Regions from separate parts of the Alkalihalophilus lindianensis genome, predicted to be linked through region 2. Evidence: riboswitches for the same ligand, from Rfam matches in the RefSeq annotation. Region 2 holds a riboswitch; each other region holds the start of a gene.

Region 1 (2,193 bases), on a different contig from region 2:
TTCGTACTGCACCACTCGTAGATGAATGTAAGTAAGGTTTTTGTGTAGCTAACTAGTTGATCAATGGATACTTGCTCATCTACTGCATGAGCGTGGGTTAGTTCCCCTGGACCATAGATGACGGTAGGAATCTTAGCTTCGCCTAACCACCCACCGTCTGTAACTGTTGAAGACATCCCAACTGAAGTGGGAGAGCCGAATCTCTTTGTATGTGCTCGCTGCAACTGCTTGAGACCATCCCAATTTCGGTCGATTTTTAATGCTGGGAAAATCTCCCCACGATCTTCAATCATTGACGTGCCACCCCAACGAAAAAGTGGGGGGTGTTCTTTAAGCCAGGGATCAGCAGATGCAACGGCTAGAAGATGCTCTTCAATTTCACGAGTGACCTCCTGATACGTTTCATTTGGATAATAGTGAACAGTGATCCATAGCGAACATTCATCGGCAATAAACGCAGCATGACGTCCGCCTTCAATGACGGCTGGATTAATTGTATTCATCCCAGCAGGGAAGCCTGGATAAGTCTTTGTGACTGCCCAATGACGCTCAAGCTCCGCAAGTCCTGTAATCATTTTTGTCATTTTTTCAATCGCGCTAGCCGCGTGTAATCCACCACCGGCATGAATCATATTCCGTCGTAAGCCATCATGATAGGTTTTGGGACTCTTTAGCGTGACCCACCCTGTGATCACGCCTCCTTGTCCATGAATCTCACAATTACTTGTATCAGCGACAATGGCAAAGTCAGCGCTGTAGCCACGATCGCAGCATTCTTTTGTACCAGCTTCACCAACCTCTTCACCGATGACTGATTGCACGAGTAAGTCTCCAGGCAATTGAATCCCAGCCTCATCTAATAGCTTCACAGCAAACAGACAAGCTGCTAATCCACCTTTCATATCGGCAACTCCACGACCAAAAACAGTTCTGTCTATGGTAGTCGTGGTAAATGGAGGGTAGGTCCAATTTTCATCTTCTGCGACTGAAGCCACATCAATATGCCCGTTTAACAGTAAGCTCCGATGTTGGTTGGTTGCACTCCCGTTTTTTATAGCTACGACATTAGGGTCATTCGGGTACACATCCCACTGATCAATCTCAAAGCCTGCGTCTGCTAAATAATGAGCAATGAATTGTTGTGCTTCTTTTGTGTTTCTAGCAGGAGGGCTCTCTGTTTGGTATTCTACCAGTCTCTTAAGTAAGCTAAGTAATTCTTCTTCCCGTTCGTCAACGAGGTCTACTAATTGATCAAGATCATTCAACAAAGGACACTCCTTTCGATTTTCCACACAAAAAAACCACTTCTATCGATAGAAGTGGTTGATAAACGTCGTATGTACATGAGTGAATAATTGTCTAAGGACATACTAAACAATTAATTAGTCACAAGAGACTGAACGCTCTCACCACTTCCCTACGCTAGTATTATCTAGATCAGGTAAATAGGGTTAAGGTATCAAACCTCTCTCAGCAATTCTGCACCCCTAGTGGTCGATCTATGCAGTTTTTAACACATTCTTGATAGTTAAAACTATTACCAAAATATCATACTTTTCAAAAGGATACAACAGCCGTTTCATGAAAAAAGCGAAGAGAGCTTGTCTCTTCGCTTTTATGGACTGTTCTTAGTTAACAGCGTCTTTCAGTTGTTTACCTGGCTTGAATGCTGGGTTCTTAGTTGCTGGGATTTCGATTTCTTCACCAGTTTGTGGGTTACGGCCTTTACGAGCAGAACGCTCACGTACTTCAAAGCTTCCGAAACCAACTAGCTGAACTTTACCACCTTCAACAAGTGCATTAGTGATGCTGTCAAATACAGCGTCTACTGCTTTAGAAGCATCTTTCTTAGAAAGGTCTGCTTGCTCTGATACTGAATTAATTAGATCTGTTTTGTTCATGAAAAAAACTCCCTTTCATACCTTGTTTTGAAAAACGAATGAAGAAATGAATGATTGCTTCTTCGTTTGTTCGATTGGATTTATTAAGTCTCCCAACAAGCTAAAATAACCTGCCACTCAAATTTACTCATGAAACCCCAATGGTGTCAATACTTTGAGGGTAAATTAAAGCATTAAAAGGCAATTTTTCCACTCTTTTTGACAATTCGACAACAAAATCGACAAGAAATCGAGACTTTTGACGTGGAGGGATCAAAAAAAGCCCGAGCAGCTAGCTTGGGCTTCGTTCTAC
Region 2 (2,193 bases):
AGGGGCAAAGGTTATTGATCATGTAAGCATACCTTCATCCTCTCGTGAGTGGAGCTATGATGTTCTCACTCATGAATTTAAAGCTAATTTAAACGCATACTTAGCTAGACTTGAGGCTTCTGTAGCTAACAGGACGTTAAAAGAAATTATTATGTGGAATCGTGAAAACAAAGAAACGGCTTTAGCTTATGGGCAATCTTTGCTTGAGCTATCGGAGCTAACCTCGGGTTCCTTAACTGAAACGGATTATCTTAACGCCTTATATGAGGATGACTATTATTCGAAAAGAGCAGGAATTGATGTCGTGCTAACAGATCACGAGCTTGATGCTCTTGTTTTCCCTAATAATCTTGGCGCTGCTATTCCAGCTAAAGCTGGTTATCCTTCACTAACGGTGCCTGCAGGTTATACAGAAGCAGGAGAGCCTGTTGGGATCACATTCACAGCAAAAGCTTGGGGTGAACCTCTCCTTATAGAAATAGCTGAGGCATATGAACAAGCGACAAAAGCAAGGAGACCACCTTTTCTTTTAGCCCGACTATCGATTAAAGAATAGGTTTATGGTAAACTATACGTATAAATGAATGATTTCCACTAGGGGTGTCAGTGTAGCTGACTGAGAGAGGATAACCTCAACTCTTATAACCTGATCTAGCTTGAACTAGCGTAGGGAAGTGGTGTGGCACATCAAAACTCGTTTGATCTCTTATGTGTACATGACATCCCCTTCGTGGAACGAAAGGGGATTTTTTGATGGATCGTGAACGTTTAACGATTATGATTGAAGTAGCAGTGATGGCAGGTCTTGCACTTGTCTTAAGTTTTGTGAAATTTGGGGCGTTATGGGCGATGGGAGGATCCATCTCTTTAGTTATGGTACCAATCTTTTTAATTGCGTTTCGCCGTGGTTTTAAGGTGGGAATCTTGACGGGTCTATTAGTTGGGTTGCTAGGGTTAGTAACAGGTCCTACGATCGTTCACATTGTGCAGCTAGTCCTTGATTACCCACTTGCTTATATGGTCCTTGGAGTGGCTGGAATCTTTGCTGCTAAAAAAGGTCAACTGGCTCCAAAAGCAAGTGTTATTGTTGTCGGTTTATTGCTTGCAACTTCTTTGAGATTTTTAAGTCATTTTTCATCAGGGGTAATCTGGTTTGGCCAATACGCTCCTGAGGGTATGAACCCAGCTATTTATTCACTCTTTTATAACTTATCTTATTTAGTGCCTGAAATGCTGATTACAATGGCTTTACTTTTGTTCTTGGCTAAATCGTATCCACAGTTTTTTAAAACAAGATCTTTAACCTAAATATTCTATATGCAGATGCAAAAGCCTCCTAGGTTGTTAGGGGGCTTTGTTTGATAAGTAAGGGTTTTCAAACGGTAAAATAGGGAATAAGTAATGGAGAATGTTCATTAGGAGGGGATCAATTGAAACGTACAGAAACACAAGCTTTAATTGAATCGGTAATGAGTGGCTTAGCTGAAAGAAGTGACTTTTTAGGAATTGAGGATGATGAGAAAAGGAGGTTTGTGTGTGGCTCAGCAAAAGAGATCTTAAAGACCACTGATAAAGTGATCAAAAGCTACATACGTGTCTCTACTGAAAAAGATGGGATTGTACGGATTCCAGCTTACCGGGTACAGCATAATAATATTAGCGGATTCTATAAAGGTGGGATCCGGTTTAGCGAGTTTGTAAATGAGGCAGAAGTGGAGAATTTAGCGATTCTAATGACCCTAAAAAATGCCTTACACCGTCTTCCTTATGGAGGAGCTAAAGGTGGGGTGCATGTTGATCCTAGAAAGTTTACAGAAAAAGAGTTAAACCTCATTAGTAAGAAATATGTGCAACGCTTCTCACGTGATATCGGTCCAAATCATGATATTCCAGCTCCTGACTTAGGGACGAATGAAAAGATTGTTGACTGGATGGTCGGAGAATTTAAAACGATTCATCCAGGTGAGCAGTATCTAGGTTCATTTACAGGAAAAAGTGTAGAAAATGGTGGAGCGCGTGGAAGAAGAGAAGCAACAGGTAGAGGAACCTTTCTAAGCTACTCTTGGTTACTTGATGAATGGGCAGGTTTGCATGCGAATGGGAACGATATTAACCGCCATAAACAATGGGAGACATTGAAGTCATTAAGAGAGCAAACAGAGAATGGGAAGCCAATCCGAGTGGCCGTTCAAG
Region 3 (2,193 bases), on a different contig from region 2:
TAGACGTTAAAGGCAATGAAGATCTAAGTTTATTTTCGATTCTTACGTATGATGAGTCTGATCAGTCCTCACTTTATGTCGTCAATGCTGAAGGACAAATGAAACTTGAATTGCAACAATTTGGAGATAGTTATTCGATCTATTGGAATCCTTATAAAACAGATGAAATGATGCTTGTTACATACTTGCCAGACTGGGATTTCGAAGTATACCATATCAATGTTGAAGGGCAGACGATAAAACCAATCGACATTGGGCAAACCTATTTCCAGTGGAACTCAGCCAATGAAGTCGTTTTCTTAGATTGGGATGAATTACAACCGAATTATGAAGCGCCATTGTTTTCCTACAACCTGCAGACTGAAGAACGAGAAGAGCTAGTCAGTCCAATTATTTCAATGATGAGCTTTAGTGACCAGTTACATGTTCAAGTATCTGTTGATTCGATTTATGAGTTGTACTCCAACTATACGTTTTCTGTTGAAGGGGAGTCTGTGAGTAAGCTTGAAATGCCGATTTTAAATACGTATTCAGAGCAATGGTGGGTCCCGTTTTATGAGTATGATCCAAAAGCGAGTGTCTTTTATTATTTAAGACCTAAGTATAGTGGTGATTACTTTAGTTATGAGGACGGATATCAATTGATGGCTTTTGATCCAAGGACAAATGCTGAGGTTAGCATTATAGAAGTCGATCAACACTTGCCAATCAAGCTTTCGCCTGATGGAGAGATGATGTTGATAGGAAACCGTTTAGAAGAAGTGATCATACTGAAGGAAAAAGAAAAAATTTCATTGCTTCAAAGCTAGTGATCTCTAATCGTTGCATTTTCGTTAGACTCTGTCATAATAGAGTTACAGGATAATTGAATAGAAGCTGTAGAAGGCTAGGGGTGCCCACTTAAGTAGGCTGAGAAAAAGGTAGTTTCCTTTTACCCTTGAACCTGATCTGGTTAACACCAGCGTAGGGAAGTCGACTGCTAATGAGTAATCATATGTAGCCGTATTCCATGCGTTTTGGGATAGGGCTTTTTTGTTTTTATTATAAAAATAGAGGTGAAGTGGACATGAAAGATTTTAAATTATATGCGATAACAGGTGAGGAATTCCATCAAGGTCGTGATCTTATTGAAGTGATGGAAGAAGCGATACTAGGTGGCGTTGATATTATTCAATTACGGGATAAAAAAAGCAAAAAAATTGATGTGTTAAAGAAAGCACAAGCCCTTCGTGAGTTAACGAAGAAGCATGGTGTAACCTTTATTGTGAATGATCATATTGATGTCGCACTTGCAGTCGATGCTGATGGAATTCATGTCGGTCAAGACGATCTCCCCTTAAAAGAAGCGCGAAAAGTGATGGGGCCAGAAAAAATTATAGGTATCTCTACCCACAAGATTGAAGAAGCACGAGAAGCAGAAAAGGGCGGAGCTGACTATATTGGGGTTGGACCTATTTTTGAAACGAAAAGTAAAGAAGATGTTGTTGATCCGGTAACGACTGCTTATATCCAGCAAGTAGCCGAAGAAATTACGATTCCTTTTGTCGCGATTGGTGGAATTAAGCTTCACAATGTCGATCAAGTATTAGCTGCGGGTGCGAAGCGAGTATGTATGATTAGTGAAATTGTCGGAGCAGATGATGTACGTGGCACATGTGAAACATTTGTAAAGATCTTATCAAAGTAAGGAGCGAATAAAATGGAGCTAATGATTAATGGTGAGAAGCAGGAAGTAGAGGCAAACACATTATTAGATGTGGTTTCTCATTTTAACTTAGAAAGTCATCTCGTTGTAACAGAGGTAGACGGTGAGATTATTGATCGAGATCAATGGGAGCAAACGTCCGTTAAGCCAGAGATGAAAATTGAATTAGTGCATTTTGTGGGGGGAGGTTGATGAATATGAAATCATCAAAACTAGTGATTGCAGGAAAAGAGTTATCTTCTCGTTTCTTTCTTGGAACAGGGCGTTACCCAAATCCATTTATCCAAAATGAAGCGATTCGTATATCAGAAGCAGAGGTTCTTACGTTCGCGATTCGTCGAGTGAACTTAGATGCACCAAGTGAAGATGCAATCTTACAACATTTAGACCAAAATTCATTTACTTACTTACCGAATACCTCAGGTGCGAGTAATGCCGAGGAAGCGATTCGAATTGCAAGACTTGCTAAAGCCTCAGGGATTAGTAAT
Region 4 (2,193 bases), on a different contig from region 2:
GATCATAACCTGGTGCGATATCTGTTGTTAACGGTCCTAGTGTATAGAATGGAGCTTCTTTACATAACTCAAGTTGCTTATCCATATTTTCCTTAATTAAATGCATGGGCACATGACCTGGTCCTTCTACCATCACTTGTACATCATGCTGCCAAGCTAGTTGGGTTAGTTCTCCTAACGTTTCGAGCTCTGCAAACTGAGCCTCATCATTGGCGTCGGCAATTGACCCAGGTCTGAGTCCATCTCCTAATGAAAAAGCAATATCGTATCTTTTCATAATTTCGCATATCTCTTCAAAATGAGTATAGAGGAAGCTTTCTTGATGATGGAATAAGCACCACTGCGCCATAATGGATCCACCGCGAGAAACGATTCCAGTCACTCGCTTAGCAGTTAGTGGAACATAGCGCAGGAGGACTCCCGCATGAATGGTAAAATAATCGACCCCTTGTTCTGCCTGCTCTATTAGTGTGTCTCTGTACACTTCCCAGGTCAGGTCCTCAGCTACTCCGTTTACTTTTTCGAGAGCTTGATAGATTGGTACTGTCCCAACAGGAACGGCAGAGTTTCGGATGATCCATTCACGTGTTTTGTGAATATCTTTTCCGGTTGAGAGATCCATAATATTATCGGCACCCCAACGTGTCGCCCACGTCATCTTCTCTACTTCCTCTTCAATTGAAGAAGTCACAGCAGAGTTTCCGATATTTGCATTAATTTTCACGTGAAAATTACGACCAATAATCATCGGTTCTGATTCTGGATGATTAATATTACTAGGAATAATGGCTCTTCCATTTGCAATTTCATCCCGAACAAATTCGGGATTTACTTGCTCTCTAATGGCTACAAACTCCATTTCAGGCGTAATAATTCCCTTTTTAGCATAATGAAGTTGTGTTACATTTTTCCCTGATTTAGCACGAAGCGGTTTATGATATAGAAGCGGAAATTCATTATATGTTGCCCGAGGGTCTGCCTCGTCCTTATACCCATTATCTTCTATCTTTACTTTACGACCTACGTACTCCTCTACATCACCTCGTTCTATAATCCACTCTTTTCTAAGGGGAGGCAGACCTTTAGCTAAGTCAACTGTATAGTTAGGATCAGTATAAGGACCACTTGTATCATATACACGAATAGGCGAATTTTCTTCCTCTCCAAAAGCGCCAGTTGTTTTAGATAAACCAATCTCACGCATAGGAACAAGCAGGTCACTACGAGAGCCTTCCACATACACTTTCTTGCTTCCTGAAAAGCTAGACATAATCGATACATTTTTTTGCATAATTTGGGACATCATTCATCTCTCCTTTAATTTTTTAAATAAAAGGACGAGATCTGTACATGAAAAGAATAGGGGAGTACATAAAAAAGCCGAGTCCAAATAAAATGGGCCCGGCTTACACTATGTAGAAGTAGTCAAATAGACATAATTGAGGAGTCTAACTTCCCTACGCTGGTATGAGCCAGATCAGGTCCGAAGGGTTTAAAGACTTCATTGCGTCTTTCTCTCAGCCCAACTCATTGGACACCCCTAGTTAATGCTATTAAGTTATCTTACAAATTGATCCTATCATGAGTAAGTTTTAATAATCAAGGAAAGATTTCGCTCATTTTTGATAACTTCATTATAATTAATAAAAAGGAGGGGGTAGTTTTGAGAAAACGGTCAGCACTTATACTTGGAGCGACGGGTCTTGTTGGAAGACAAGTAGTAAAGGACCTGACAAGTGCCTCGGAATATAAAGAGGTTCATTTACTTGTTAGACGACCTGTGGATAAAACGAACCCAAAACAAATTGTACATGTGGTCGATTTCGACTCTTTGGTTGAAGAGAGTTTTCCACATGTGAATGATGTTTTTATTTGTATAGGCACGACGATTAAAAAAGCAAAAACAAAAAAAGCATTTAAAAAAGTTGATTTTGATTACCCTCTAAAAGTAGCTACTATGGCAAGGAATAAAGGTGCTTCAAGACTCCTAGTTATCTCTGCTATTGGAGCAGATCATAGTTCGCGTGTTTTCTATAGTAGAGTAAAAGGAGAAATGGAAGAAGCGATAAAGGAATTGAGTTATCCACATGTTGATATCTTCAGGCCTTCACTTTTATTAGGAGAAAGAGAGGAATGTCGTTTTGGGGAGAAGATGGGCGAGATCGGGGTGAAATTGCTTAAACCAGTATTAGC

The links. Region 2 has a riboswitch for thiamine pyrophosphate ahead of thiT (energy-coupled thiamine transporter ThiT). Riboswitches for the same ligand answer to the same signal wherever they lie in the genome.
Region 1: it holds a riboswitch for thiamine pyrophosphate, as region 2 does, so the genes downstream of both, RYX56_RS01435 (acetylornithine deacetylase) here and thiT (energy-coupled thiamine transporter ThiT) in region 2, are expected to answer to the same signal.
Region 3: it holds a riboswitch for thiamine pyrophosphate, as region 2 does, so the genes downstream of both, thiE (thiamine phosphate synthase) here and thiT (energy-coupled thiamine transporter ThiT) in region 2, are expected to answer to the same signal.
Region 4: it holds a riboswitch for thiamine pyrophosphate, as region 2 does, so the genes downstream of both, thiC (phosphomethylpyrimidine synthase ThiC) here and thiT (energy-coupled thiamine transporter ThiT) in region 2, are expected to answer to the same signal.

Annotation. Positions count from the first base shown of each region.
Region 1 is NZ_JAWJBA010000001.1:252,049-254,241, forward strand. Features, by position in the region: gene RYX56_RS01435 (acetylornithine deacetylase) at 1-1,268, opposite strand, end outside; TPP riboswitch at 1,398-1,499, opposite strand; gene hbs (non-specific DNA-binding protein Hbs) at 1,629-1,901, opposite strand; gene pssA (CDP-diacylglycerol--serine O-phosphatidyltransferase) at 2,190-2,193, opposite strand, start outside.
Region 2 is NZ_JAWJBA010000005.1:155,927-158,119, forward strand. Features, by position in the region: gene RYX56_RS15635 (amidase family protein) at 1-556, shown strand, start outside; TPP riboswitch at 587-690, shown strand; gene thiT (energy-coupled thiamine transporter ThiT) at 754-1,308, shown strand; gene RYX56_RS15645 (Glu/Leu/Phe/Val family dehydrogenase) at 1,431-2,193, shown strand, end outside.
Region 3 is NZ_JAWJBA010000001.1:405,722-407,914, forward strand. Features, by position in the region: gene RYX56_RS02270 (YqgU-like beta propeller domain-containing protein) at 1-809, shown strand, start outside; TPP riboswitch at 879-987, shown strand; gene thiE (thiamine phosphate synthase) at 1,067-1,687, shown strand; gene thiS (sulfur carrier protein ThiS) at 1,700-1,897, shown strand; gene RYX56_RS02285 (thiazole synthase) at 1,903-2,193, shown strand, end outside.
Region 4 is NZ_JAWJBA010000002.1:605,416-607,608, reverse strand. Features, by position in the region: gene thiC (phosphomethylpyrimidine synthase ThiC) at 1-1,303, opposite strand, end outside; TPP riboswitch at 1,438-1,552, opposite strand; gene RYX56_RS09610 (NAD(P)H-binding protein) at 1,664-2,193, shown strand, end outside.